One region of the Shinella sp. WSC3-e genome, then DNA from elsewhere that is predicted to be linked to it. Evidence: predicted binding sites of a transcription regulator. Region 1 holds the regulator's gene; each other region holds the start of a gene.
The links. The regulator PhoB, encoded in region 1, activates phosphate uptake and scavenging genes when phosphate is short. The targets are predictions, from matches to a motif close to TGTCATNNANCTGTCAT.

Region 1 (7,377 bases):
GCCGGCGGCAAAATCGAGATATCGCTCGCCATCCTCGGTGATCAGCCACACGCCCTCCCCGCGCGTGAACCTGAGCGGCGCACGCATATAGGTTTCATAGAGCGGCGCGACATCGGCCATGCACGGATCCTCCGAAAAGAGATGCGGAAAAACAGGAATGCGGCTTGACTTTTCCGGGCTTCAGAAAAACCAAAAGCCGCCTTTCGGCGGCATGCCGCACTATCGGCATTTCCCATTGGGATGTCAACAAAATCGCGCCCGAAATGGCGCTGAACATCCCGCAAGGTGAGGATTCGCGGCACGCACGGAAGGTGTCTCTATCGAGTCACACCCGACCAGCAAGTTGGGGAAAACTCCGAAATCGATTCGCCCGGATTCCGGCGACTCTTGTCACAGAGTCCACCGGTCTCTAGGTTAAAGACCAATTACTAGACTGCATGCGGCGGAACTAGTCACCAAAAGAGTTAGGGCGTTCAGGTTCCGGACCCGTCCGGAACACGACGAGGGATTCCCGCATCCTGGGCGCCGAGCGGAGACGAAAACATGAACTGGACAGACGAGCGCGTCGAGAAACTCAAGAAACTCTGGAGCGAGGGCTTGAGCGCGAGCCAGATCGCGGCGCAGCTCGGCGGCGTCAGCCGCAACGCAGTCATCGGCAAGGTGCACCGGCTGAACCTGCCCGGCCGCGCCAAGGCCGGCGGCACGCAGGCCGCGGCACGCCCGAAGCGCCCGGCCCCGGCGACGCCGCGCCCGTCGAACTTCGCGGCCCGTCCGGTCACCACCCGTGCCGTCGCCCGCCCGGCCGGCAACACCATCCCCAAGGAAGAGATCGATTTCGAGACGCAGGCCGAGCAGCTCCCGGTTCCGGCCAACGGCAACAACGTGGTCGTGCCGATGTCGCGCCGGCTGGAGCTGACCCAGCTCACCGAACGCACCTGCAAATGGCCGATCGGCGACCCGCTCAACGACGACTTCCACTTCTGCGGCAACGAGTCCCCGGACAACTCGCCCTACTGCACCTACCACCAGCGCCTCGCCTACCAGCCCTCGGCCGAGCGCCGGCGGATGCGGTAACGTTTCCCACGGCAGGACATGCGATGCGGGCCCGAAAGGGTCCGTTTTCGTTTGCGGCGCAGGATAGCCCCTCATCCGCCGGCCCCGCACAAACGCAAACAGGCCCCTGAGGGCCCATTTCCGTCCTTGGGAGGAATCCCGTTCGCTCAGGCCTCCAGCGAATAGCCCGCGCCGCGCACGGTGCGGATGACGTCCTGCATGTTGGCGAAGTTGAGCGCCTTGCGCAGGCGCCCCACATGCACGTCGACGGTGCGTTCGTCGACATAGATGTCGTGGCCCCAGACGCCATCGAGAAGCTGCGAGCGCGAGAAGACGCGGCCGGGCGAGGTCATCAGGAATTCCAGGAGACGGAACTCCGTCGGGCCGAGGCGGACCTCGCGGGTGCGGCGGTGGACGCGGTGTGTCTCGCGGTCGAGCTCGATGTCGCCGCAACGCAGCACCGTCGAGACAACCTCGGGCTTGGCCCGGCGCAGCATCGCCCGCACGCGGGCGACGAGTTCCGGCGTCGAGAAGGGCTTGACCACATAGTCGTCCGCGCCGGTGGCAAGGCCGCGCACGCGCTCGCTCTCCTCGCCGCGCGCCGTCAGCATGATGATCGGCAGGCGCTCGGTTTCCGGACGCTGGCGCAGGCGCCGGCACAGTTCGATGCCGGAGACGCCGGGCAGCATCCAGTCGAGGATGAGGAGGTCCGGCATGCGCTCCTGCAAGCGCATCTCGGCCTCGTCACCGGAGAGGATCGTATCGACCTCGAAACCTTCCGCTTCCAGATTGTAACGCAGGAGGACGCTGAGAGCCTCCTCGTCTTCCACGACGGCAATTCTGGGCACCATGAAGCGAATCCTGCTCTCTTTACTCGGACGCGTCGGCGACGCCGGCCGCGACGACGGAGGTCGAGGTATCGTCCTTAGGACGCTCGCCCTCCGGCTGCGAGCCGGTCGCCATGTAGTAGATGGTTTCGGCGATGTTGGTCGCATGGTCGCCGATGCGCTCGATGTTCTTGGCGCAGAACAGGAGATGCGTGCAGGGCGTGATGTTGCGCGGGTCTTCCATCATGTAGGTGAGGAGCTCGCGGAACAACGAGGTATAGATCGCATCGATCTCGTCGTCGCGCTCGCGGATGGCCTTGGCCTTCTCGATCGAGCGGGTGGCGTAGACGTCGAGCACTTCCTTGAGCTGCATCAGCGCGAGCTCGGCGAGGTGCTCGAGGCCGCGGGCCAGCTTGCGCGGCATGCCGGAGCTCTGGACGGCGATGACGCGCTTGGCGGTGTTCTTGCCGAGGTCGCCGACGCGCTCCAGCTCGGCGGCGATGCGGATCGCCCCCATGATCTCGCGCAGGTCCGCCGCCATCGGCTGGCGCTTGGCGATGGTGACGATCGCCTTGTCGTTGATCTGGCGTTCGGCGGTGTCGAGGATGACGTCCTCGGAGATGACCTTCTGGGCCAGCGCGGCATCCGTCGTGACGAGCGCTCGGACGGAATCGGCCACCATCTGCTCGGCCGTGCCGCCCATTTCGGAGATGCGGCGGGAAAGGTATTTCAGTTCTTCGTCGTAGATGGAGACGATATGGCTCGATGACATGGCTTTGTCCTTAATGCACTCGGGGTTCAGGGGTTCAGCGTCAGCCGTCAGCCGAAGCGGCCCATGATGTAGTCCTGCGTGCGCTGGTCATCCGGATTGGTGAACATCTTGTCGGTGTCGTTCTCCTCGACGAGGTTGCCGAGGTGGAACATGGCGGTGCGCTGCGAGACGCGGGCCGCCTGCTGCATCGAGTGCGTCACGATGACGATGGTGAAGTTGGCGCGCAGCTCGTGGATCAGCTCCTCGACCTTGGCGGTCGCGATCGGATCGAGCGCCGAGCAGGGCTCGTCCATCAGGATGACTTCGGGGCTGACGGCGACGGCTCTGGCGATGCACAGGCGCTGCTGCTGGCCGCCGGAGAGGCCGGTGCCGCCCTCTTGCAGGCGGTCCTTCACCTCGTTCCACAGGCCAGCCTTCTGCAGGCTCCGCTCGACGATGGCGTCGAGGTCTGCCTTCGACTTGGCAAGGCCATGGATGCGCGGCCCGTAGGCGACGTTCTCGTAGATCGACTTCGGGAAGGGATTCGGCTTCTGGAAGACCATGCCGACGCGGGCGCGCAGTTCCACGACGTCGATCGCCGGATCGTAGATATCGTCCGTGTCGAGCGTGATGCGGCCGGTGACGCGGCAGCCGTCGATCGTGTCGTTCATGCGGTTCAGCGTGCGCAGGAAGGTCGACTTGCCGCAGCCCGACGGGCCGATGAGGGCGGTCACGGTATACTCGCGGACGTTCAGGTTGACGTCGTAGAGGGCGCGCTTGTCGCCGTAATAGACCGAGACGTCCTTGCCGATCATCTTGTAGGAAATGTCGTTCATTTTCTTGTCCAGCGCTTTCTCGACTGCTGCTTCTGACATCATGTTCATAAGACCGGTCCTTCTACCAGCGCCGTTCGAAACGGCGGCGCAACAGGATAGCGCCAACATTCATGAGGATGAGGAAGATGAGGAGCACGATGATGGCCCCGGACGTGCGCTCCACGAAGGCGCGCTCCGCCTCGTTTGCCCACATGTAGATCTGCACCGGAAGGGCCGTCGCCGGATCCATCGGCGTTGCCGGCACATCGGCGACGAAGGCGACCATGCCGATGAGCAGCAGCGGTGCGGTTTCGCCGAGCGCGTGGGCAAGGCCGATGATCGTGCCCGTCAGGATGCCCGGCATGGCGAGCGGCAGCACATGGTGGAACACGGTCTGCATCTTCGAGGCGCCGAGGCCGAGGGCCGCCGAGCGGATCGACGGCGGTACGGCCTTCAGCGCGGCGCGGGTCGCGATGATGATCGTCGGCAGCGTCATGAGGGTCAGCACCAGGCCGCCAACGAGGGCCGCCGAGCGCGGGAAGCCCGCGAAGTTGACGAAGACGGCAAGGCCGAGAAGACCGTAGACGATGGAGGGCACGGCGGCGAGGTTGTTGATGTTCACCTCGATAAGGTCGGTGAAGCGGTTCTTCGGGGCGAACTCTTCGAGATAGATCGAGGCGGCGACGCCGATCGGCAGCGAGAGCACGAGCACGATCAGCATCATGTAGAGCGAGCCGATGGCCGCGACGCCGACGCCGGCGGCTTCAGGACGGCTGGATGCGCCATTGGTGAAGAGGCCGGTGTTGAAGTGCTTGGCGAGCGCGCCGCTTTCGGCGAGCGTGTTCATCCAGCCGACCTGCTTGTCGGAGACCTTGCGGTTGTTTTCCGGCACGGCGAGGTCGATCTGGCCCTTGAAGGCGGAATCGAGGTCGCCGTGCGCGAGGAAGGTCACGGTCCGGGTCGTGCCGATGATCGACGGATCGGTGGTGACGAGATTACGGAACTGCACGCGGACGCTGTCCGAGATCATGCCGTTGACCGCCCTCAGGCCGGCACGGTCGTCTTCGCCGACGCCCAGCACCTTGGCGAGCGCATTGCGCGCAACGACCGGATAGTTGGCCGAAACCAGCTTCTGTGGGTTGGTGGCGCGCTCGTTGTCCTTGTCGATGATCTCGGCGGAGAACTCGACCGGGATGGTGATCATCGTCTGCTGGAACGCGGTGTAGCCCTTGGAGACGACCGAGAAGAGCAGGAGGAACAGGAAGAGGAGACCGAAGGCGATCGCTGCCATGCCGTAGAGGCGGAAGCGGCGCTCTGCGGCGTAGCGGCGACCGAGGCCGATATCGCGGCGTTCGGGTTTTGCGGTGACGCCGAGGGCGGTCATCGAGGGGCTCGTGGAGACCTGGCTCATTCGTACTGCTCCCGGTATTTGCGCACGATGTAGAGGGCGTAGATGTTGAGGCAAAGCGTGATGACGAAGAGCGTGATGCCGAGCGCGAAGGCCACCAGCGTCTGCGGCGAGGTGAATTCGAGGTCGCCCGTCAGCTGGTTGACGATCTTGACCGTCACGGTCGTCATCGGCTCGAAGGGGTTGAGCTGCATGCGGGCGGCAACGCCGGCGGCCAGCACCACGATCATGGTTTCGCCGACGGCGCGGGACGCGGTCATCAGAAGCGCGCCGACGATGCCAGGAAGAGCGGCGGGCAGGATAACGCGCTTGATCGTTTCCGAGCGGGTGGCGCCGAGGCCGAGCGAACCGTCACGCAGCGCCCGCGGCACGGCGGTGATGATGTCGTCGGACAGCGAGGAGACGTAGGGGATCAGCATGATGCCCATGACGAAACCGGCCGTCAGAACGCTCTGCGCCTGGATGAAGCTGGCATAGTTGCCGGTGACGAGGCCGCTCAGCTGGGCGGAGATGTCGCGCAGGAACGGGCCGACGGTCACCAGGGCGAAGAAGCCGTAGACGATGGTCGGGATGCCGGCGAGCACTTCGAGCAGCGGCTTGGCCACCGAGCGGACGTGGCGCGAGGCATATTCCGACATGTAGATGGCGGCGAAGAGGCCGACCGGCACGGCGACGAGCATGGCGACGAAGCCGATATAGAGGGTGCCGGCGAGCAGCGGGATCAGGCCGAACTGGCCGGAGGAATCCGTGGCGCCGGCGGCGGCGAAGCGCGGGTCCCAGGTCGTGCCGAAGAAGAACTCCCAGGCCGGGACCATGTTGAAGAAGCTGATCGCTTCCGTCGCCATCGACGCGACGATGCCGACGGTCGTCAGGATCGCGATGGACGAGGCGACGATGAGGCCGACCAGCATGACGCCCTCGACGCGGTTGCGGGCGCGGAATTTCGGCGCGATCGCGCGGTAGGCGAAGGCACCGCCGGCAAGCGCGGCGATCACGACGAGGATCGACAGGAACGTGCTGCTTGCCGTCGTCATACGGTTGAGGTCGTCGGCGGCCGTCAGCATGTAGGGCGCCGGGTCGGCCGCGAGCGGCACGCCCTTGCTGCCCAACACCTCGCGGGCGGCGGTGCCGTCCTTGAACAGCGCATCGCGCTCTTCCGCCGAGAGCAGCTTGAAGCCGCGGGCAATGGCGCCGATCATGTTGTAGTTGAGGTTCTGCGTCGCCTGCGGCTCGGCCTTCACCTCGTCGGGGAAGCCGCCGCGCACCGCCGAACCGATATAGATCGGGCTCGCGATGATCCAGACCAGCAGGATGGCGATGGCCGGCAGCATGGACCAGATGGCGACGAAGGAGCCGTAGTAGCCCGGCCGGGAATGCAGACTGGAAAGCTTGCCGCCGGCAAGCGCGTTGGCGCGCCAGCTGCCGATAAGATAGCCCACCACGCCGATGACGGCGACGATAAGCAGTAGAAGGGAAATACTCATTGAGAAAATTCTCCCGGCGAGATCATCCGCCCTGAGCGTGCCGAGTGCCCGCCCCGACCGTTCGACAAGGCGCCCCATTCCCGGTCGAAGAACATGACGTGGGCGAAACCGCCCAAAGGGAGCGGCCGGCGCGGCATTCTTGCGAAATACCGTGCCGGCCGACGTTCATTACATGATCTTGCCGTCGGCGAAGGTCTTGCGGATCTCTTCGCGCTCGGCATCCGGAGCGGCGACGAGGCCGTATTCAGCCAGCGGGGAGTCAGGGCCGATCATGTCGTCGCTCGTGAAGAACTCGACATATTCCTTCAGGCCCGGGATGACGCCGAGATGTGCCTTCTTGACGTAGAAGAACAGCGGGCGGGAAACCGGGTATTCGCCCGAAGCGATCGTCTCGGTCGACGGAACGATGCCGTTGACGGTGGCGACCTTCAGCTTGTCGGCGTTGTTCTCATAGAAGGAGAGGCCGAACACGCCGATGCCGGACTTGTTGGCAGCGATGCGGGCGAGCGTCTCGGTGTAGTCGCCGTCGATGTCAACGGCCAGGCCATCCTTGCGGACGGCTACGCACTTGGAGAGCTGTTCCTTCTCGTCAGCGACGGCCGCCTTGATGACGTCCTGGGCGCCCGAGTCCTTGCAGCCGTGAGCGAGGATCTTCTCTTCGAAGACTTCGCGCGTGCCGTGCTTTTCGCCGGGGATATAGGCGGCGATCTCGACGTCCGGCAGGTCCTTGTTGACTTCCGACCACTTCTTGTAGGGGTTGGCGACGAGCTTGCCGTCGACGACGACTTCGGCGGCGAGCGCCTGGTAGAGATCCTTCGGCTCGAGCTTCAGGTCGGCATTGCCGGCGTCGGTGGCGAACACGATGCCGTCATAGCCGATCTTGACTTCCTGGATCTCGGTCACGCCGGCTGCCTTGCAGGCCTCCACTTCGCTGTCCTTGATCGGGCGCGAGGAGTTGGCGATGTCGATGGTGTTCGGGCCGACGCCCTTGCAGAATTCCTTCAGGCCGCCGGAAGAACCACCGGACTCGACGATCGGC
Region 2 (7,377 bases), on a different replicon from region 1:
GCTCGACCTCGGCGGCGAAGCGGCCGATTTCGGCCAACAGTTCCGCTTCGCTGCGCCCCTCGGCAAGCGCGAAAGGCGCCTTCAGCGTGGCGTGGAAGCCATAGCGGCGCGGATCGGCCGTCAGGCCGGCAAGCGCGGCCGCATCGAAGCCGTTCACGGCCGGCTGCTCCAGCGCCGCCCCCGTAAATGCATTGCGCCCCAGCCAGCGCTGGGCGGCGAGGGTCAGCGGGTCACTTGCGGGCGGGGTGAAATAGAGGGCGTAACGCAATGGCTCATTCCTGTGGCAGTCATTTGACGCCGCCGGACCGGCGGCGTCGGCACTTGAAGGGATTCGTGTGGCAGCATCATGCCGCCACGCCAGGTCTTTCCTCGCTCAATGCGCCGGCTTGCCCATCAGGCGCGAGCGCAGCGCGTTGGATATGCCGTCGAAGACGAAGACGACGATGAGGATCAGCAGCACCATATAGGCGACATTCTCCCAGTCGGAATTCGTGCGCATCGCTTCCCAGAGCTTGAGGCCGATGCCGCCGGCGCCGACCGCGCCGATGATCGTGGCAGAACGGGTGTTCGATTCCCAGAAATAAAGCGCCTGGGAGGCAAAGAGCGGCATGACCTGCGGCAGCACGCCGAAGCGCTGCACCGCGGCCGGCGCCGCGCCGACCGACTTCACGCCTTCGCGCTGCTTGTCGTCAATGTTCTCCAGCGCCTCGGAATAGAGTTTTCCGAGCGTGCCCGTATCCGTGAAGAAGATCGCCGACATGCCGGCGAGCGGCCCCGGGCCGAAGGCACGGGTGAAGAACAGCGCCCAGATCAGCATGTCGACCGAGCGCAGGAAATCGAAGAGACGCTTCGTCACCTGGTTGGAGATCCAGCTGCGCGTGATGTTGCGCGCGGCGAGGAACGCCAGCGGGAAGGCGAGCAGCATCGCGAAGAGCGTACCGACGAAGGCCATGACGATGGTCTGGAGCAGCTTCGTCCAGACATCGAGATGCTGCCATTCCGCATTGTAGAGGATGTTTCCCCAGGCAAGCGACAGGTTCGACTGCTTCGGGTCTATGCGCTCGCCCGACGTCACCAGCGAGAGGACCTCCGATAGCGGCTTGCCGTGGAAGGGCGAGTTCGTGTCGAAAAGGAAGTTCGCCCAGCCGAAGAAGCGCTTGCGGATCGAGATGTCGTCCGGCTCGATCTCGCCCCAGCCGGCGACACCGAAGGAAAGCGTGATCTTCTCGCCCGGCGCCTTCTGCGTCGCCCAGGCCGGCAGAGCGCCTTCCACCGTCATATTGGAGCCGGCGATATCGACGAGCAGGGTCTCGCCGGAATGCCGCACCGTCACCCGGTCCGGCACGACCTCGACGCTCGTCGAGGAATTGAGCGTGATCTTCGCGCGCCTGACCACCTCCTCCTCGCGGGTGGTCGCGGTCGCCATGGCATTGGCGGCGGTGGCCGAACCGCCGATGTTGCCGCCCGTTCCCATGAAGCCCATCGAGGCGGGCTTTTGGGCGGTGTCCGCCGCAGCGCCGGCGGAAGGCGTGGTGCGGGTCATCGTGCCGCGCTCGATCTCGACCCAGTCGGGCTCGGCATTCGGCCCGAGCGGAGAGAAGCGCGGATAGGTCAGCTTCATCGCGCCGTCGGGATCGATGGTCACTTCCGGGCGCACCTCGTAGGAGACCCAGTCGGCGAGATAGGTGCCGGCAATGTTCCAGTTCGCCGTGCCGAGCACATGGCCGATGGCGAAGAACCACCAGCAATAGAGCGCATAGAGCACGAAGCCGCCGGCGATGATGGCGACGCGGAAACGCTGCCAGAACGAGCGGTGGAAGACGGCCGGATGGCGTGCCGCGATCTCATCCATCTGAGCGGGATTGAGGGTCGTCATGGCGCTCTCCTATTGGGCCAGCCGGAAGGCGTGGTCGCCGACGAGCCTGCGGCGCAGCCAGGCGGAAAACTGGTCGACGGCGATGATGGTGACAAGCAGCAGGAGCACGATGGCGAGCGTCTTGGCTTGGTGCCCCTGGCCGATGGACAGGCGCAGCAATTCGCCGATGCCGCCGCCGCCGACGGCGCCGATGATGGTCGAGGCGCGCACGTTGATCTCGAGACGCAGCAGGAAGTAGCTCATGAAATTCGGCAGCACCTGCGGCACGATGCCGAACCAGACGCGCTCCACCCAGCTTGCGCCGACCGCGCGAAGCCCCTCCTCCGCCTTCATGTCGGCATTCTCGACCACCTCGAAGAACAGTTTGCCGAGCGCCCCGACCGTGTGGATCGACACGGCGATGACGGCAGGCAGCGGGCCGAGCGAGAGGATGGCGAGGAAGAAACCGGCGAGCACGACTTCCGGGAAGGCGCGCAGGATCTCCATGAAGCGGCGCACGAAGCCGCGCAGCAGGCGATTGGCGACGAGGTTCTTCGCCGCGAGAAAGCAGAGCAGGAAGCCGAAGACCATGCCGATGATGGTGGAGAACAGCGCGATGTTCAGCGTCTCCAGCATCTTGTGGAAATATTCCGGCACATAGAGGCTCCCGGTGATGTAGAGCCGCCCCTCCGGGTAGTTGTACTTGAAGCTGCCGTCGTCATAGGGCGACGGCAGGTCGAACAGCGCGCGAAAGACCTCCAGCCCGTCGCGCGGCACCATGTCGCCGACGAAATCGAAGAAATGCGGCAGCCGGTCGAAGAACTTTCCGGCATTCGTCTCGTTGGCGAACCAGAGCGAACCGGTGAGCGCCATGGCGAGGATTGCAAGGCCGAGCCAGGTATAGAACCGGCGGCGGGCGTTCAGCTCCTGCCAGTGTCGCTCGATGAGCGCGCCCTTCTCGCTGAAGCCGTCGTGAAGCGTGTTCATGGCCATGGTCTGTCCGTCTCGGCAGAGTTCTGTGTGCGCTCGTCTGATCGTCGATAAAGTCCGCAACCTCTCTTCTGTCATGGTCGGGCTTGACCCGACCATCCACGCTCCGGATGCGGCGTGGATCCTCGGGTCAAGCCCGAGGATGACGTCGAGAGTGGGGTAACGACGTCAGCAAAAGGCGCCGGTCGGGTTGTGGCCGGCGCCAGATGCTGTTTGGCGATCAGCCGCCGATCGTCGCCTTGCGGGCGTCGATGATCGGCTTGTAGAAGTCGACATTGACTTCCGTGAACGAGGTGAAGTCACCGCCCATGACGGCGGCAAAGCAGGCGGCGTCCTTCTTCGGCAGGTCGAGCATGAACTGCTTGAACTTCGCCTTGGTCTCGTCGGCCATCGAGGTGCGAACGACGATCGGGCCGTTCGGGATCAGCGGCGACTTCCAGAGTTCGACGAGCTCGTTCATGTCGAGAATGCCCTTCTCGACCATCTTGTGCAGGTTGCCGGAGGTGTAACCGTCCTTCCACTCGCCGACGCCCGAACCGAAGGTCGTGCCGGCATCGAAGGTGCCCTTCATGACTTCGAGGACGAGGTTCTCGTGGCCGCCGCCGAAGCCGGTTTCACCGAAATATTCCTTGACCGGACCGCCGATGGCTTCCGGCAGCGTGACGAGCGGCACGAGGTAGCCGGAGGTGGAGTCCGGGTCGGCAAAGCCGAGCTTCTTGCCCTTCAGGTCTTCGAGCTTGGTGATGCCGGAATCCTTGCGGGCAACCATGATCGAGTGGTAGCCGGTCGAGCCGTCGGTCTGGACGGTCGTCAGGATCGGCTCGACGGCGTCGGCCTTGGCGAGGTAGATCTTGGCAAAGCCGGACGCGCCGAGTTCGGCATAGTCGAGCGTGCCGCCGAGCAGGCCCTGGATAACGCCGTCATAGTCGGCGGCCGGGAAGAACGAGACCTTCTCGAAGCCGAGCTCGGCCTTCAGGTGATCGCCGAGGCACTGGTAGTTGCGCAGGCGGTCGGCTTCGTTCTCGCCGCCGATGATGCCGACGCGGAATTCCTTGAGGTCTTCAGCCTGCACATGGCCGGCGAGCGCGATGAGCGCGACGGCGCCGAGAAGAGCTTTCTTCAGCATGGTCTTTCTCCTGTTTGACCGGCTTCGCCGGACTCTTGAAAAATGATGGCCCTTCACGCGGGCCGATCGATCCCGGTCGGCTCAAAGGCCGGCCAGTGCCAGCGGTGTCGGGCCGGCGGATTCCTTGGTGTTGTCCTGGCGGGCCGGGTTGCGGATCGCCGTGGAGGTGACGCTCTCGTCGATCGCCGCCCCATCGGCGCCCGTGCCGTAGATCGTGCGCACCGCCTCGGCGTCGAGGTCGCGCGCCGGACCGTCGAAGACGACGCGGCCATGCGCCATGCCGATGATGCGCTCGCAATAGGCGCGCGCCGTATCCAGCGTGTGCAGGTTGGTGATGACGGTGATGCCCTCGCGCTCGTTGATGTCGCGCAGCGCGTCCATAACGATCTTGGCGTTGAGCGGATCGAGCGAGGCGATAGGCTCGTCGGCGAGCAGCATCTTGGGGGCCTGCATCAGCGCCCTTGCGATCGCCACGCGCTGCTGCTGGCCGCCCGAGAGCGTGCCGGCCGGCTGGAGCGCGGTCTGCTCGATGCCGAGGCGCTCGAGCGCGGCGATCGCCATGATACGCTCCTCGCGGGTGAAGAGATTGAGGATGCTCAGGACGGCCGAACGATGGTTGAGGCGGCCGAGCAGGACGTTGGTGAGCACATCGAGGCGCGGCACGAGGTTGAACTGCTGGAAGATCATCGCACAGTCGCGCTGCCAGTTGCGCAATGCCGCACCGCGCAGCGCGGAGACCTCGACGTCATTGAAGTGGATGGAGCCCTCGCTCGGATCGGCAAGGCGGTTGATCATGCGCAGCATGGTGGACTTGCCGGCGCCGGAGCGGCCGATGACGCCGACCATCTGGCCCTGCGGAATGTCGAAGGTCACATCGTCGACCGCAACGCGCTCGCCGAAGCGGCGGGTGACATTCTTCAGTCGAAACATGGTGGATCCCTTTTTTCCCGTGTCGGATCGAGGCCGGGCCAAGGGCCGGGTCTCGTCGTTTCCGGGACTGGCTCTAAACGCTGTTGATGAAGGGGCAATGTCAGTTTCATGTCGGAAAGATAACAGTCCACAGGCCTGGATTTCCGGCATCGGAAGGGTCTCCTCACCCGCCGTGACGGGCGAGAAAGGCTTCTGCGTCAAGTTTGCGAAAGTCGTCGAGGGCGGTGCGCAGCCGGGCATGATCCCAGTCCCACCAGACGAGTTTTTCCATGCGTTCCGCGATACTTCGGGAGAAACGTTCGCGGATCGGTTTCGCCGCGACCCCGCCGACGATCATGTAGGGTTCGACGTCCTTCGTGACGACCGCGCCCGAGCCGATGACGGCGCCGTTGCCGATCGTGACACCCGGCAGGATGGTCGATCCATGGCCGATCCAAACGTCATGGCCGATGGTCACGCGATGCGCGCGCCGCCATTCGAAGAAATCGCCCTCGTGGTCCGCATCGGGCCAATAGTCGTTGGCCCGGTAGGTGAAATGGTGCAGCGTCGCCCGCCACACCGGATGGTTCGTCGCGTTGATGCGCACCGAGGCGGCGATGTTGGCAAACTTGCCGATCGTCGCGCACCAGACCGAGCCATCCTCCATGATATAGGAATAGTCGCCGATCTCGGCCTCGCTGATGCGGCAACGCTCGGCGATCTCGGTATAACGGCCGAGCGTGCTGCCGGCGACGTTCGCCGTGGGATGGACCAGCGGCGTTTCGGACAGCCTCGTCATGCCGCGGACTTTCGCGGCGAGAAGGCGGAGACGTCGACGATGCGGTCGGCGACCTTTTCGCGCACGTCCTCGTCGTGGAAGATGCCGAGAAGGGCCACGCCGGCGGCCTTCTTCTCCGCGATCATCTCGACGACCACGGCGCGGTTCGTCGCATCGAGCGAGGCGGTCGGCTCGTCGAGCAGCAGGATGCGGTGATCGGTGATGAAGCCGCGGGCGATGTTGACGCGCTGCTGCTCGCCGCCGGAGAAGGTGGCGGGCGGCAGTTGCCAGAGCTCGCGTGGCAGGTTGAGCCGCGCGAGCATCGCTTCCGCCGTCGCCTTCGCCTCGGCCGCCGCGACGCCGCGGGCCGTGAGCGGCTCGGCGACGACATCGACGGCCGCGACGCGCGGCACGGTGCGCAGGAACTGGCTGACATAGCCGAGCGTCGCACGCCGGACGGCAAGGATCGTGCGCGGATCGGCCGTGGCGAGGTCGACCAGCCTGCCCTCGTGGTCGACGAGGATCTGGCCGCTGTCGACGGCATAGTTGCCATAGACCATCTTCAACAGCGAACTCTTGCCGATGCCGGACGGGCCGCCCAGCACGACGCATTCGCCGGCCTTCACCGAGAAGGCGACGTTCGAGACCACCGGCAGGCGGATGCCGTCGCGAAGATGCATGGTGAAGCTCTTGGCCACTTCGGAGACAACGAGAGGGGTCGGCATGTCATTTTTCCTTTCGACGCATGGTCCTGTCCGAAAACCGGAGGCCACTTTCCGGGGCCATGCTCTCAGACCTGCAGGATCGAGGAGACGAGGAGCTGGGTATAGGCTTCGCGCGGATCGTCGAGCACGCGGTCAGTCAGCCCTTGCTCGATGACGACGCCGTCCTTCATCACCATCATGCGGTGCGAGAGCAGGCGCGCGACGGCAAGGTCGTGCGTGACGATGATCGCCGAGAGACCGAGGTCCTGCACGAGACCGCGCAGGAGATCGAGCAGGCGCGCCTGCACCGAGACGTCGAGGCCGCCCGTCGGCTCGTCCATGAAGACGAGGCGCGGTGCGGTGACGAGGTTGCGGGCGATCTGCAGACGCTGGCGCATGCCGCCGGAAAAGGCGCGCGGCTGGTCGTCGATGCGGTCGACGCTGATCTCGACGCGGCCGAGCCAGTTGCCCGCCGTCTCGCGGATGTTGCCATAGTGGCGCTCGCCGACGGCCATCAGCCGCTCGCCGACATTGGCACCGGCCGAGACGGCCATGCGCAGCCCGTCCGCCGGGTTCTGGTGCACGAAGCCCCAGTCCGTGCGCATCAGGAAGCGGCGCTCGGCCTCGCTCATGCGGGAGAGGTCGCGCATCCCGCCGTCGCGCATGCGGTATTCGACGGAGCCGGAGGTCGGCATCAGGCGGGTGGCGAGGCAGTTGAGCAGCGTCGTCTTGCCCGAGCCGGATTCGCCGACGATCGCCAGCACCTCGCCCGGCCAGAGATCGAAGGAGACATTTTGGCAGCCGATGCGGGCGCCGTAGAATTTCGAAATGTCGCGGACTTTTAGAAGGGGGGTGTCGGTCATCGGGTGGCCTCCGTGGTGCTGGGGGCCTTGGCACCCCCCTCTGGCCTGCCGGACATCTCCCCCTCGAGGGGGGAGATTGGATGGAGCAAGGCTTCGCCCATCTTGGACGCAGCAATTTGAGCAAGGTTACCGCCGCTTGCCGATCTCCCCCC
Region 3 (7,377 bases), on a different replicon from region 1:
CGGCCAGGCCGTTACCATGTTCGAGCCGCAGGAATGCGCCAACTACTTCAAATCTTGCGGATATGACCCCGAGTAATGTGGACGTGCTCTAGGTCACCCAGAGGGGCGCTCGCATCGAGTATAACCTTAAGCGCGATTGCTTCCGGTGAACCATCCTCCATATGTACGGGATGTACAGCCCACACAGACTTTTCGAGAACCACATTCTCAACAGAAACCTCATAAAGCCTACCCGACGCGAGCTCATCGAGGACAGTGCTCCTCATCACGATCGAAATGCCGAGACCAGCTCGAACTGCATGCTTCACAGCCTCAGTGCTCCCGACATTGAATGAGATTGGGAATTGCTCTGCCGCTTGGCCGAAGGCCTCGCGGAGCACGGATCCGGTACCGGTTCCACGTTCTCCGCCAATGAGGGACTCTTGAAATAACTCTGCCGCTTCAATTGTTTTTCGCGTCCTCCAATTATGCTGTGGGGATACGATTATTACCAGCTTTTCCTTCCGCCAAAGGCGGGCTTGATATCCTTTTCGATCGTCCCACCATTCGGTAAAGGCTAGATCAATCTCCTTCCTCAAGAGCTTTTCGATGATTTCAGGATTTGAGGCAACGGCCACCTCAGGTGGCCGGCCTTGAGCATCCTGTAAACGCTTCAAGTGGACTGGCAAAATATAGGTACCGATGTTAGTACTGGCACCCAACGTAATCCGGCCGCTGTGCAGGCGGTCCAGAGATCTCTTCGTGACGGTCAAAAGGCTGCGTGCGAATGGCAAGAATACGAGCCCTTGCCGAGTCGGCACACACTTGTCCTTCCTCCTCTCGACCAGCCGCACCCCTAGTATATCCTCCAATCGTTTCACATTATGTGAGACAGTCGGTTGGGATATCTGAAGCCGTCGCGACGCCTCGTGAAAGCTGCCAGTTTCGATTACCTCTATGAATGCTGCGACATGCGAAAGGCTAAACATTACTTTCTCTAATCAAGGAATTAGTTGAACCTCGTTAATTGCCGCACGAGGTCTTCGGCCTTGGACAAAATCTATAATGTTGTCAGCAGCCTCGTGCTCGATAGCCAAACGCGACTTCGCCACTGCTGAGCCTATGTGGGGTGTCAAGATCGAATCATGTTCGCGATTGAGGAGACCCCCGTGGACCTTGTCAGGCCGGTCGGGTCTGGCCCAGTCCTCCATCTCATAAACATCAGCGGCGTAGCCTCCCAAGCGCCCCGCCTGCAATGCAGCGACAACAGCCTCTTCATCAACCACGCTTCCGCGTGCAGGATTAATAAGAAGTGCTCCTTTGGGCATTTTGGCGAGTTGTTCAGCGCCGAGGAGATGCTTCGTTTCGGCCGAAAGCGGGAGTGCACACACAAGAAAGGTAGACGACGAGATCAACTGGTCAAATTCAAGAGGCTTTACGTTCAGTCTGATCTCATCGGCTTTGTCCAGGGATTGACGATCCCAGTACGACACAATGGCGCCGAAGGTACTTAGGCGCTGTGCTATAGCTTTTCCGATCGCTCCCATCCCTAAAATGCCGATTGCTGTGCCCTGCAGCCCAAGGCCGTAAAACCGAGGGCGCCAACCTTTGTAATCCCTCCTGACGCTCTTGTCGCCTGGCAGAATGTGCCGCCCAAGAGCAATCATCAGACCGATTGTAAGTTCGGCTGTCGGGTCAGTGAGAAGATCGGACACTATCGTGACGTGGACTCCACGCTGCGTGCAGGCTTCGATGTCGAAGTTATCGAAGCCTTTCAGCGCACATGCCACAAGTTGAAGATCGGGAGCGTGCGCGAGTACAGACGCGTCGATCATGTCCGGCATGAACGCCATCATCGCCTTGGCGTCGCTCAATTCTGCGAGCAGTTTCTCGCGGGGCCATGTATCATCAGTATCGTTGCAAACTAAACGAGCGTGGGGAGATAGCTTTGAGATAATCTCCTCGTGGACGCGATGGGTGATTACTACCTTTGGGAGCATTTAATTTATCCTTCTATTGCAGCTGGCGGCGGAGGAGAGCGCCGACCTGGTCAACGATGGTGACCATCAGAAGGACAACGAGCATGATCGCAAGAACCTCCTGATAATTCATGATCCGGAGGGATGTCATCAACTCGAAACCGATACCACCAGCTCCCACAGTGCCCAGGATTGTCGAGGCGCGGAAGTTGTACTCCCACCGATAGATGGTCACATCGGCCAATTGCGGTAGAACTTGTGGCAAGATCGCCCGCGTCACGATCTGGAACGGCGACGCACCAGCTGCGCGTGCGGCTTCTATAGGCGCATTATCGCAATGCTCGATCGCCTCCGCAAAGAACTTGCCCACCATGCCAACCGAGTGAAGACCAAGAGCCAGCACGCCTGGGAGCGCTCCAAATCCCACTGCCGCCACGAAGACGATGCCCATAATCAGCTCCGGGATCGACCGTAGACCATTCAACAATCCACGCGAGATCATATAGATGACAGCGTTGGGTGCTGTTTTCCCTGAGGCGAAAAAGCCAACTGGAAGTGATATCAGTACCGCGATCGCAGTCCCAGCTATACTCATCGCCAGAGTGTCGATGAGAGGGCTGATCCACTCCAAGCCTCGGTTGAAATCCGGGGGAAACATTTCCGTACCGAGCTGCCAGAGCGCAGGAAACCCAGATCCCAGACGCTCCAGATCAAGAAGACCGGAGTGATAACTGCTAACAATGATCACACACGCAATTGCCAACGCGATCACGCCAGCTCTGGTCCAAGCTTTGTTTTGATGTTGAAGGATAGAGTCGTAGTCGGCCGACGGCTGTGTCATCACATATCCTGGAAGAAAGGACGCAGGCCAGCGCCTGCGTCGAAAGGTGAGAAACTGTCTCGAACGCGCCTTACTGACTCAGGTCCAAGTTCAGCACTTTACCGAGCTCACGGACGACGTCGTAGGCTTTGTCATCGATCGGAGCGAACCCATCGGCTTTGAAGGATGCCAATACCTTTTCGTCTTTAAGGTCGATGAAGGCTTTGGTGATCGCCTCTTTCAACGAAGTGTCAAGATCCGACCGCATGGTCCAGGGGTACTGCGGGAACGGATCGGACTCGGCGAGGGCGATAACTTTCTTAGGATCAATGGTGCCACGAGCGACCATTGAATTGTAGATGGGCAACGAAAGTCCGCCAATCTGAGCATTGCCATTCTGCACTGCAATAGCCACGGCATCATGCGACCCTACGAAGTTCTCGCTATAGTCTTTTCCAGCCTCAACTCCGGCCTTAAGCAGCATAGATTTCGGGATAAGGTGGCTTGAGGTGGAAGCCACGTCCCCAAACGCGACCTTTTTCCCTTTTGCATCTTCAAGGCTTTCGATGCCAGCCTCTGCATTGGCGACAACTACAGCGCGATAGGTAGTTTCGCCATCCTTCATAACTGCTGCGAAAGGCTCGATATCAGCCTTGGTTTTCGCGAGCGTGTAAGAGAGCGGCCCGAAATAAGCCAACTCAAGCCGGCCGAAACGCATCGCTTCGATCATTGACGAGTAGTCGGTCGTTACGATCAGTTCAATCTCCCGACCGAGTGTCTTCTCAAGATACTCCTCGAGAGGACGATTGTTTTTGATGACAGTGGCGGCGTTCTCGTCCGGTAGCAACGCGACGCGCAATGTCTCTGGATTTGAGCCAGCATGCGCCAACGAACTCCAGCCAAGAACGGCGAGGAATGCGAGGGACAGAAGCTTCTTCATAATGCGGCCTCCATGGCAGCTAAAGGTTGATCATACTCGTAGTTGGACAAATCTTGTGTTGTGGTCGGATTTCTTGGGGCGCTGCGGTAGATCGACGCACACATTTGATCGGTCAGTTCGTCGACAGCGGCGTCCGCAACCACTTCCCCGTCGCGCATAGCAATGACCCGGTCGCCGAACCGGCGAGCTAGATCGATCTGATGAAGGCTGATCACAGCAGTGATGCCGTCGGCTGTGCATATTTCGCGAAGCTGCGACAGGACCTCGACAGCCGTTTCAGGGTCCAGACTTGCAACGGGCTCATCTGCAAGGACCAGTTGGGGCTTCTGGACCAGCGCGCGCGCAATGCCCACCCGTTGCTGCTGACCGCCGGATAGTTGATCCGCCCTGACGAGAGCCTTATCAAGAAGGCCTACGCGTTCAAGGCATTCCAACCCCAGCCTTCGATCCGAACGCGGCATAGGGAACAACGTACGCCAGCCAGAGTGGTAGCCCAGGCGGCCCGTCATGACGTTGTCGAGCGCGCTCAAGCGCCCTATGAGTTGGTGCTGCTGGAATATCATCCCAGTTCGCCTTCGGTGAATGCGAAGCTTAGTTTCCGCATCCAGAGCACCAATATCGTTAGAAGTGATCGAACCAGACGTCGGCGCAACCAAGCCGTTGAGTGTCCGGATGAGGGTAGATTTGCCTGCGCCGGATCTACCGAGGAGCACGACGAACTGACCCTGGTTGAACGTCAATGTCGTTGTCTTCAAAGCTTGGGTGCCGTTGGCATAGGTCACGGCAACTCCGTTCAGAGCCAGCATCACAATAATCCTGATCGTTAGTGGTGCATCGATTGAATATTTGCATCACTATGGGCGACATATGACGTCCGTTTATCAGGCTCGTGAAACTTCAATGACAGCACTTAAACTCAGCTCTACCTCCTCGCGTAGCTGCGATGGAGAAATTTCACCCAGAGCCGCCTGATCATGACGGCCCGGTCCCAATTCTACACCACCTTGACGGATGCTATCCCATATTCGGCCAGATAAACCGGCCCTTCTCCAGCCGCCGGGTAAAAAGGCAGGCGCCCAGACCATCATGCCAGATGATCTTCAAAATATCCGATCTGCGGCCCCTGAAGACGAAGAGATGCCCTGACAACGGATCATGCTGCAGAACCTCCTGCACCCGAAGCGCCAAGGAGGGAAAGCCACAGCGCATGTCCGTATATCCGCGCCTTCCTGGCGGGCACCCTTGATCCCGAATATTCCCGTCAGCTGACCGAGCAACTACGACAGGCAGGCGTCCCGGTTTGACCATGCCGTCGCTGGCAATTAATCTGAGCACGTGGCGGATGTTTGCAAGCAGACCCGGATGTTTGCGAGCACATTGGCAAAGAGCGTGAGCACGACGCCCGCTCCATTGTCAGATAATTCGAGCAGAAAATGCCGATGTTTGCGAGCAGAGGCGCTTATGTTGGCAAGCCGCTACATATAACCACGAGTTCTTCGATGTCCTGACCTCGTACGCCAACGTTATCATGCCCGGCGTCGCGAAGACCGATCTGCATGCATTCTGGGAAAGCCAGAAGGCGTACGACAAGCTCGACTGGGAAACCAAACTGCACGAGCATGCCTGGCTCGTGGATATCGGACCAATGCTCTCGGAGCCCGCGATCCGCTTCGAGGGTATGGCCGGGGAATGCATCTGGGGCTGCGCATGCTGGGTCGTCGTTCCCTACGACCAGCTCCGCGGCGACAAGCTGCCCCCGCCGAACCGCAAGGTCATCCGCGAGGAAGCCATCGCCATGATGACCAAGACCGTCGTCAAGACGCCCGGCGGCGAAGCCAAGAAGCTCGCGAAGGCTCACGCCTGATCCGACTTCACCTACACCGAAGCCCGGAGCCGCGCCCGAGCGCGGCTCCGAACCAGAAGGGCGAGGGCAGATGCACGAAAAACTCCAGTCGTTGATTATCGAAGACGAACCGTACTACCGCAGCAGCGGGAACGAGGTCGCCCTGTTCAGCGCCGCGATGAAGCGCAAGCTCCCTATGATCCTCAAGGGCCCGACAGGTTGTGGCAAAACCCGGTTCGTCGAGCACATGGCCTGGCGTCTCAAGCTGCCGCTTATCACGATGGCCTGCAACGAGGACATGACGGCTTCCGATCTCGTTGGACGCTGGCTCCTCGATGCCGAAGGTACGCAATGGCATGACGGCCCTCTGACCACGGCCGTGCGTTATGGCGGCCTATGTTATCTGGACGAGGTCGTCGAAGCTCGCCAGGATACGACCGTCGTCATTCATCCACTGACGGACGATCGCCGTATCCTCCCTCTCGACAAACGAGGAGAGGTCGTGAAAGCCCACCCGGACTTCCGCTTGGTTGTTTCTTACAATCCGGGGTACCAGAGCGCGGCGAAGGATATGAAGCAATCGACCCGGCAGCGCTTCGGAGCGATCGACTTCGATTTCCTGCCGCAGGCGGTCGAAGTCGAAGTGGTAGCGCACGAGAGCGGCGTCACTCCGGAGATAGCCACGAGACTGGTCTCCGTTGCGACCCAGTCGCGGGCCCTAAGGGGCAGGGGACTGGACGAAGGTATCAGTACCCGGATGCTCGTCCACTCCGGCTCTTTGATCAGTGAGGGCATCTCTCCTCACGACGCCTGCGCGCTGGCGATGACCGCGCCGCTAACGGACGATCCGGATCTTCAGGCGGCGATGAGCGGCTTCGTGGAGGCTCAGTTCGGTCCACGCCCATGAACGCCCACTTCGAAGCAATTCAGGGTCCGGTGTCCGCGAAAAAGCTTGGCATGCTTCGCGACATCGATGACGGTGCATACGACGCGCTTATAAGCGCGATGCCGTTGCTATCCGACTATATTGAAAACGATATCGATCTGGCAGACCTGGCTGGGCTGTTGTTGCAGATCGCTACCGAAATGCCGGAGGCGGCTCGTGCATTCGCGCACCGCATCGGCTCCGATCCTGCCTTGGTCGGGGATTACCACGGCTTGCGGCGGTGGGCGGTCCATGGGCTGCAGAAGCATCGAAACGATATAAAACGCATGCTTCATCACTTCGAACGGGGCAGTCCGCACGCGTTTTCAGATGAGCAATCTGCGAACGATACCGAGGAATTGCTGCTGAAACGAGGAGCTCTTCTTCACTACCTCGCTGGATTCGGTTTCGGCGACTTCTCGATCGACCTACACGAGCCCGAAGTCGATGGAGGTCACACGCATTCGGTAACGATAGAAGACGGCGTCATCCGGTTTCCACGTTGCCCGGAAAGCGGCACGGTTGATCGCACGCTTCTGCTTCGCGCCAACATCGCGCACGCGGCAGCTCACCTACGTCATTCTCCGTTAAGACGTCCGATCGGAAATCGCAGGCCAAGTCTGGTGGCTATGACGGCGCTCGTCGAGGACGCTCGCGTGGAGCGCCTCATGGTCATTGACTATCCTGGCTTGAGGGCGCTGTGGGGTGCCTTCCACACCGCGACCCATGAAGTGAACGGTTTCGATTTCGCAGGCCTGTCGGCCCGCTTGGCGCGCGCTCTGCACGACGATGCCTACATTGATGCGAACCCGTGGGTCAGCAAGGGGCGCGAGCTATTCGATGAAGCCGTCTCAAAAGGACTGGACGATGTCCAGGCATTCGACCGCTTGG
Region 4 (7,377 bases), 1.1 Mb from region 1:
GCACGCGGGAGGATCTCTGCTACGTCTCGCCGAAATCCGGCCGTGCCGTCTCGCGCGCGGCCGGCGCGCCCTGGGCGGGCAAGATGCTGGCGCTGCCGGCCTTCCTCGGCGACGAGAGCCGGCACGCCGCCGATGCCGCCGCCCTTGCCGACGGCTTCCGGCTGACGGCCTTCTTCCTCAACCGCCATGTCTGCGAGCCGCGCGGGCTGGAACTCGCCAGCGCCCGCGACGGCTTCATCCAGGCGGCCCTGAAGGCGCTCGGCACGCCGCGACACGACCAACCCGAAGAGGCGCATGCATGACGGTCGAAATCTATCCGGGGCTGACGGTCGCCGGCATCGGCACGCTGCCGCTCGACGTGGTGAAGCGCGACGGTGGGCTGAAGGTGTTGCAGGCGATGCTGGCAGGCGACCTGCCCGCTCCGCCGATGGCCAAGACGCTCGCCTTCAGCCTGACGGAAGTGGAGGACGGCCGCGTCGTCTTTTCCGGCCTGCCGTCGGCCGACCATCTCAATCCGCTCGGCACGGTGCACGGCGGCTGGACGGCGACGGTGATGGATTCGGCGCTCGGCTGCGCCGTCTTCTCCGTCGTCAGGCCGGGCGAGGCCTACACGACGATCGAGTTCAAGCTGAACCTCGTGCGCCCCGTCCTGCCCGGCATGGGCGAGGTGTTCTGCGAGGGCAGGATCGTGCATCGCGGCCGCACCATCGCCACGTCCGAGGCCTGGCTGCGCGATGGAAGCGGCAAGCTGCTGGCCCACGGCACGGAAACCTGCGCGCTCTTCCCGATCGAGAACCTGATGCGCTAGAGCATTTCCAGCCGAAGCGAGATTGCTTCGGCGTCGGGTGAACTCCGGTCCACCGGAAATGCTCTAGGCAGTGCCCGGGCCTCGGCCCCGCCGTCGAGGGGTCAATGGCCGCTGTGGGTCGAAAGCACTTCCCAGTGCGCGCGCAGCGCGGCGGCGTCGCCGCCGGCTTCGGTGATCTCGATGACGTGGTTGAACCGGCTGCGGGCGTCCGTCTGCCTGCCGGCCAGCCGGAGGCGGGCCGTGCCGGCCTCAGGATCCGCCGTCACATCCGTGATGCCGTCCATGCGGGTGGCGCGCAGGAGTGCGGCGGCGCGGCGCGTTTCTGTCCGCACGCCGGTCGGGCCGGCATAGCCGTAGGCGGCGGTCAGCGGGCGTTTCCCGGCAACGACCGGCATCCATGCCAGCGTGCCGTGCTCCATCACCAGCGGTGCCGCGTCGAACACGACGGGCATCCCGTCCTCTTCGCCATCGGCGGCAAAATGCGCGACGAACAGCGTGCCGTCGTCGAGGAGGTCCCGGCCGGCGGTGCGGTCCCCAGGCTGCCAGGTGCCGTGCGTGATGAATTTGTAGAGGTGTCCGGAACCTCCGCCATCGCCGCAATAGACGACCACGCGGCCATCCCCGTTGACGAGGCAGGAGAGGCCGCGATGCCCGAGACGGCCGAGCGCGGTCCGCCTCTTCGGGGCGGCGTCCGGATCCTGCGGATCGACCTCGACGATCCAGCCGGCAGGGGCGCCGGAAGGGCCGGCGGCGTCATCATGAAGATCGACCTCCGCCATCAGCCGCGTCCCCCACGGCGTGAGGCAGCCGGCAGCGGCGACACGCCGGTGCGAGGCTGCACGGTCCGCCGTGGAGGCCAGCGCCTTCTCCGGGGCCTGGCCGGCAGCCGCGGAGCGGCGGCCGAGAAGATTGCCGAGGCCGCGAACGATGGCGTGCGCATAGCCGAGGCCACCCCCGGGGTGCCGTTCCGCATGCACGGCGGCGGCGTTGCGAAGGGTCTCGGTCATGGCGGGCTCCCAGGCTGACGTAGAGAGGCACCATTCTGCCCGCCTTGCATGAAAACCATGCGACAATACCGAAGAGAACGCCGGCCTCAAACGTAACCCCGTTTAGTCTTTGGAAAAAACCGGGTAGTCTCCGCGCCCGGACAATGCCCGCGTTGGAGTCGCAATGCTCGAAATCCTCTCCCTGGTCGCGATCGGCCTGGCGCTCTATACCCTCAATGCTTCGCGAAACAGCGTGCAGAAACTCGGCGAAGAGGTGATGCGGCTGAAGCGCGAGGTCGAGGCGCTGAAGGCCGAAGGGGCGGCGGCCCCGGTGGGGACGGCGGCCGCGGAAACCGCGGAAACCGCCCCCGAAGAGGCGGCGGAGGAACCGGCGCCCGCCGATTTCGCAAGCCCCTGGGCCACGGCGCAGGCAACGGGGACGGACGAGGCCGGGAAGGGCCGCTCCATCTTCGGCGGCGGGCCCGCCGTTCCGGCCGAAGCGGCGGTTGCAAGCGAGGGCGCGGACGAAGCCGTCGCGACGGCCTCCGCCGTTCCCGTGGTCGCGGCAAAGCCGAAGGAGAGCTTCGAAAGCCGCATCGGCGCGCGCTGGGCCGTCTGGGTGGGCGGCATCGCGCTGGCGCTCGGCGGCATCTTCATGGTCAAGTATTCCATCGAGGCGGGGCTGCTCAGCCCGGCCGTGCGGCTGTCGCTGGCCGCCGTCTTCGGCCTCGTGCTCATGGCGGTCGGCGAGTTCGTGCGCCGCCGTACCCTGCCGGTCATCGCCAACGCCTTCCAGAACGCCATGATTCCCGGCGTGCTGACGGCCGCCGGCGCCATCACGCTCTTTGCCGTCACCTACGTCTCCTACGAACTCTACGGCTATTTCGGTCCGCTGACCGCCTTCGTGCTGCTCGCCGCCGTTTCCTTCGCGACGATCGGCCTGTCGCTTCTGCACGGGCAGGCGCTCGCCGGCCTCGGCCTCCTCGCCTCCCTGGTGACGCCCGCGCTGGTCGCGACCGAGGAGCCGAGCGCCTGGGGCCTCTTCGGCTTCCTCTCCGTCGCCTGGCTTGCCACCTTCGCCGCCGCGCGCATCCGCCGGTGGCAGGTCGTGCCGGCGCTCGCCAATGCCGGCATGGCGCTCTGGGCGGTGCTCTATCTTTCGGAGGCGAGCACGGTCGCGGTCGTGCCGCTGCTCTTCGCCATGCTCGTGCTGGCGCTTGGCCACGGCGTCATCTGGCCGGGCAGCATCACGGCGGAAGACGTGCCGCCCGCGACGGGCGCCGCCTCCGCCGATCCGCTCGATCGCCTGCTTGCCCCGCCCGCCGTCGCCATGTCGCTGACCGGCGCGCTGGCGCTGACCTTCCCGGCGCTGGTTCTGGCCAATGCGGTGCCGGCGCTTTCCCGGGCGGATTACGGTTTTGCCGCGATCGTGATGGCGCTTGCCGTGCTCGGCGCGCTGCGCGGCTGGGCGATCTACCCGGCGCTCTTTTCCGCCATCGCGGCCGTGGTCGGCGTCGGTGCGATGGTGGTCGGGCCGGGCGGCCTGCTGTTCGACGATGTCTCCATCCTGGCCCCGCCGGCGCTGGACGACACCGCGGCGCTGCCATTGCCGGTGCCGGTGATCGCCGTCGTGCCGGTCGACCTGCTGCTCCTGCTCGCCGTCGCCTATGCGGCGGTCGGCCTTGCGGCGGTGCGCCTGCGCATGGCGGGGTCGTCGGCCTTTTCCGCGCTCTGGAGCCTCATCGCCCCGGCCGTGCCCTTTGCCATCCTCGCGCTGAGCTTCCTCAATTTCGGCAACCTATCCTTCGACCTCAAGCATGGTCTTCTCGCCGTGGCGCTCGGCCTCGCCTTCCTTGCGGCTGCCGAAGTCTTTTCGCGCGGGCGGGCGGAGGAGGACGGTCCGTTCATTCCGCAATGGGCGCTCGCCGCCGGCGGCTTCGCCTTCCTCGTGCTGGCGCTGCATGCCATGACGGACGGCCTTGCCACGACGCTCGGCATCGCGGTCCTCGGCACGGCCGCCGTCTTCGCGACGCGCCTTCGCCGCTGGCCGGTCCTGCCCTGGCTGATGGCCGGGGCGGCCGCGATCGTCGCCGGCCGCATCGGCTGGGAGCCGACCATCGTCGGCGCGGCGAACCTTTCCAAGACGCCGGTCTTCAACCAGCTTCTCGCCGGCTACGGCATTCCGGCCGCTCTGCTCGCGCTTTCGGCCTTCGAGCTGCGCCGCTGGCCGGGCACGCAAATCCGCAATCTCCTGCAGGCGCTGGCCAGCCTCTTCCTTCTGCTGACGGCGGCGATCCTCGTGCGGCACGGCATGAACGGCGGCGTGCTCGACAGTTCCGTGCCGACGCTCGGCGAGCAGTCGATCTACACGCTGCTGGTCATCGGCGCTTCGGCGATCCTGATGTCGCTCGACCTGAAATCGCCGAGCCCGGTCTTCCGCTACGGCTCCATGGTGGTCGGCGGGCTTTCGGTCCTGTCGATCCTCAGCGCCCATTTCGTCGGCCTCAACCCCTATTTCACCGGCGAACTGCTCGGCGAGTGGCCGTTCCTGGATCTTCTCTTCGTCGGCTACCTGCTGCCCGGCATCGCCTATGGCGGCCTTGCCTTCCATGCGCGGGGCCGGCGGCCGATGCCCTATGTGATCATGCTGGCGCTGACCGGCGTGGCGCTCGCCTTCGCCTGGGTCACGCTCAGCGTGCGCCGCTACTGGCATGGCGAGGGCATCGCCGACTGGAAGGGGTTCCTCCAGCCGGAGACCTACACCTATTCGGTCGTCTGGCTGCTGCTCGGCGTGCTGCTGCTGGCGGTCGGCTCGAAGTTCGATTCCAAGAGCATCCGCCTTGCCTCCGCCGGCCTCGTGCTGATCGCGGTCATCAAGGTCTTCCTGGTCGACATGGCCAATCTCGAAGGCATCCTCCGGGCGCTCTCCTTCATCGGGCTTGGCGCGGTGCTGATCGGCATCGGCCTGTTCTACCAGAAGATCCTCTCGGGAAAGTCCGGGACCGGCGAAAAGGCGGAATTGAACGCCGAGGCGTGACAGGCTAGGTCATGGGCAACCACTTGCGGATCGCCCATGACCTTCGCCTGCCTCGCTGCCGCCTTCTCGCCCCTCGGCCCCCTTGCCGAGCGCCTGCTGCCGCAGGCCTTTTCGGCCGATGACGGCTCGCACGACGCCGCGCATCTCATCCGCGTCTGGAAGAGCGCGCGTCGTATTCAAGCGGAGGAGGGCGGCGACCCGCGGCGGCTGGCGGCCGCCGTGCTGCTGCACGATTGCGTGGCGGTGGAGAAGAATTCGCCGCTGCGCGCCGAGGCCTCGCGCCTTGCCGCCGAGAAGGCGGCCCGCCTGCTTGCCACCGAAGGCTGGAGCAAGGAGGATGTGGCCGCCGTCGCCCACGCCATCCTCACGCACAGCTTCTCCGCCAATCTTGCCCCGCAGACGCTGGAGGCAAAAATCCTGCAGGATGCCGACCGGCTCGATGCGATCGGCATGATCGGTGCCGCGCGCTGCTTCTACATTGCCGGCCGCATGGGCAGCGGCCTCTACGATCCCCTGGATCCGCTCGGCGAAAACCGCCCGCTCGACGACAAGGCCTTCGCCATCGATCATTTCGAGGTCAAGCTGTTCAAGCTGGCGGAGGGGTTCCAGACGGCGGCGGGTGCGCGCATGGCGGGGGAGCGGACGGAGCGCCTGCGGGCGATCCGCGCCATGCTCCTGGATGAAATCTGAAGAAAAACATGCTTTTGTGCCGCCGTATTGAATCTCTCCGGCAGGCCGTTGAATCAACGTTTCAGGAAAGGTCGCCCGCATGAAGGTCGAGGGTCTCAACATTCACCCGCTGAAGAGCGGCCGGGCCATCCCCGTCGAAAGCGCCGCCGTGCGTCTCGACGGCCTTGCCGGCGACCGGCGTTTCATGGTCGTCGAGCCGGACGGCCGCTTCATCACCCAGCGCGAGCTGCAGGCGCTGGCCCGCGTCGAGGCGACGGCGGTCGGCGAAAGCCTGCATCTCGAAATGGAAGGTCGCCAGCTTTTCGCCAGCTTCGATCCCGAGGACCGTCTCGACGTGACCGTCTGGGACAGCCCGGTCAACGCCGCCGTCGCCGACGAGGCCGTCAACGACGTCCTGTCGGACTGGCTCGCGCGCCCGGTCAAGCTGGTGCACATGGATGCCGGGGCCGCGCGGCTGGAGGGCGAGGACTGGGCCGGCAGCCCGGCACCGGTCGCCTTCGCCGATGGCTTCCCGGTCCTCGTCACGACCACCGGCTCGCTCGCCGACCTCAACCGCACCCTTATCGCCAAGGGGCAGGAGCCCGTCGGCATGGACCGCTTCCGCACCAACATCCTCGTCTCCTGCGACGAGCCCTGGGCGGAGGACCTGTGGGAATCGATCGAGATCAACGGCATCGCCTTCGATTTCGTCAAACCCTGCGCCCGCTGCATCATGACCACGCAGGACCAGATGACCGGCGAGCGCATCGGCGGCAACCCGATCCAGGGCCTTGCCGAAAAGCGCATGTCCGCCGACCGCCGCGTGCCCGGCGTGCTCTTCGGCTGGAACGCCGTGCCGCGCGGCGAGGGCGAGGTCCGCCTCGGCGATACGGTGCGCGTGACGCGGACGCGCAGCGAACGCTGGCCGATGAAGGTGCGGGCTTAAACCCACCCGCGCCGCTTGAAGTAGAGAAACGGCATCAAGGCGGAAAAGATCATCAGGCCGATCGCATAAGGGTAGCCGAAGGTCCATTGCAGCTCCGGCATCAGCTCGAAATTCATGCCGTAGGCCGAGGCGACCAGTGTCGGCGGCAGGAAGACGACCGAGGCGACGGTGAAGATCTTGATGATCTGGTTCTGCTCCAGGTTGATGAGGCCGAGCGTCGCGTCGAGCAGGAAGTTGATCTTGCCCGACAGGAAGGCGGCGTGGTCGCCGAGCGAGGCGGCGTCGCGCTGCACGAGCTTGACGAGCTGGCGGATGTCCTTCGAGGGCCGGCGGGCCGGGCTCTCCACCGCCGCATGATAGGCGACGAGGCGCGAGATGCTGACGAGGCTTTCGCGCACGCCGCTGAGGAAATCGCCCTTGCGGCCGAGCTGCTCGATCAGCGCTTCCAGGTCCCGCGTCTTCTTGGTGGAGGAACCCGTCTTGCTGCGGAAGACCCCGCGCGAAATGCCGTCGATCTCGTTGCCGAGCCGTTCCAGCACGTCCGCCATGCGGTCGATGACCGCCTCGATGACACCGAGCATCACGTCCTCGCCGGTCTCGTAGCTGTGGCCGTTGCTGCGCAGTGCCCGGTTGCAGAAGGTCGTAAAGGGCTTTGCGTCGGCATGGCGCACCGTCACCAGCGTCGGGCCCTTGAGGATGAAGGTGACCGGCATCTTCATCGGTTCGTCGCCGTCGAGATTGGTGAGCGCCGTCATCGTCATGAACTCCGCGCCGTCCTCCTGGTAGAGGCGGGCGGACAGCTCGATATCCTCCATCTCCTCCCGCGTCGGGATGGAGACATGAAGGGCCGCCTCCACGTCCGTCACCTCTTCGGGCGTCGGGCTGAGGAGGTCGTACCAGAGGGCAGGGGCGATCGCCTGCTCGATGGCCG

Region 2: a site for PhoB is predicted at 4,999-5,015, ahead of phnC (phosphonate ABC transporter ATP-binding protein). Genes of this name have one in related genera too.
Region 3: a site for PhoB is predicted at 4,608-4,624, ahead of phnC (phosphonate ABC transporter ATP-binding protein). Genes of this name have one in related genera too.
Region 4: a site for PhoB is predicted at 1,864-1,880, ahead of AABF56_RS03565 (PhoX family protein). Genes of this name have one in related genera too.

The regions. Positions count from the first base shown of each region.
Region 1 is NZ_OZ000530.1:4,331,143-4,338,519, reverse strand. It holds gene AABF56_RS21265 (aspartate aminotransferase family protein) at 1-120, opposite strand, end outside; gene AABF56_RS21260 (GcrA family cell cycle regulator) at 544-1,074, shown strand; gene phoB (phosphate regulon transcriptional regulator PhoB) at 1,221-1,904, opposite strand; gene phoU (phosphate signaling complex protein PhoU) at 1,924-2,652, opposite strand; gene pstB (phosphate ABC transporter ATP-binding protein PstB) at 2,700-3,515, opposite strand; gene pstA (phosphate ABC transporter permease PstA) at 3,529-4,857, opposite strand; gene pstC (phosphate ABC transporter permease subunit PstC) at 4,854-6,338, opposite strand; gene AABF56_RS21230 (substrate-binding domain-containing protein) at 6,507-7,377, opposite strand, start outside.
Region 2 is NZ_OZ000531.1:775,104-782,480, forward strand. It holds gene AABF56_RS26775 (DUF1045 domain-containing protein) at 1-268, opposite strand, end outside; gene phnE (phosphonate ABC transporter, permease protein PhnE) at 374-1,876, opposite strand; gene phnE (phosphonate ABC transporter, permease protein PhnE) at 1,886-2,848, opposite strand; gene phnD (phosphonate ABC transporter substrate-binding protein) at 3,066-3,971, opposite strand; gene phnC (phosphonate ABC transporter ATP-binding protein) at 4,053-4,901, opposite strand; gene AABF56_RS26800 (DapH/DapD/GlmU-related protein) at 5,065-5,679, opposite strand; gene phnL (phosphonate C-P lyase system protein PhnL) at 5,676-6,383, opposite strand; gene phnK (phosphonate C-P lyase system protein PhnK) at 6,449-7,225, opposite strand.
Region 3 is NZ_OZ000536.1:25,408-32,784, forward strand. It holds gene AABF56_RS34015 (LysR family transcriptional regulator) at 48-968, opposite strand; gene AABF56_RS34020 (phosphonate dehydrogenase) at 981-1,979, opposite strand; gene phnE (phosphonate ABC transporter, permease protein PhnE) at 1,993-2,799, opposite strand; gene phnD (phosphate/phosphite/phosphonate ABC transporter substrate-binding protein) at 2,870-3,718, opposite strand; gene phnC (phosphonate ABC transporter ATP-binding protein) at 3,715-4,524, opposite strand; partial or broken gene tnpB (IS66 family insertion sequence element accessory protein TnpB) at 4,745-4,927, opposite strand; gene AABF56_RS34045 (hypothetical protein) at 5,247-5,582, shown strand; gene AABF56_RS34050 (CbbQ/NirQ/NorQ/GpvN family protein) at 5,653-6,468, shown strand; gene AABF56_RS34055 (nitric oxide reductase activation protein NorD) at 6,465-7,377, shown strand, end outside.
Region 4 is NZ_OZ000530.1:716,249-723,625, forward strand. It holds gene recO (DNA repair protein RecO) at 1-302, shown strand, start outside; gene AABF56_RS03560 (PaaI family thioesterase) at 299-808, shown strand; gene AABF56_RS03565 (PhoX family protein) at 910-1,815, opposite strand; gene AABF56_RS03570 (DUF2339 domain-containing protein) at 1,979-4,831, shown strand; gene AABF56_RS03575 (HD domain-containing protein) at 4,868-5,521, shown strand; gene AABF56_RS03580 (MOSC domain-containing protein) at 5,601-6,446, shown strand; gene AABF56_RS03585 (magnesium transporter CorA family protein) at 6,443-7,377, opposite strand, start outside.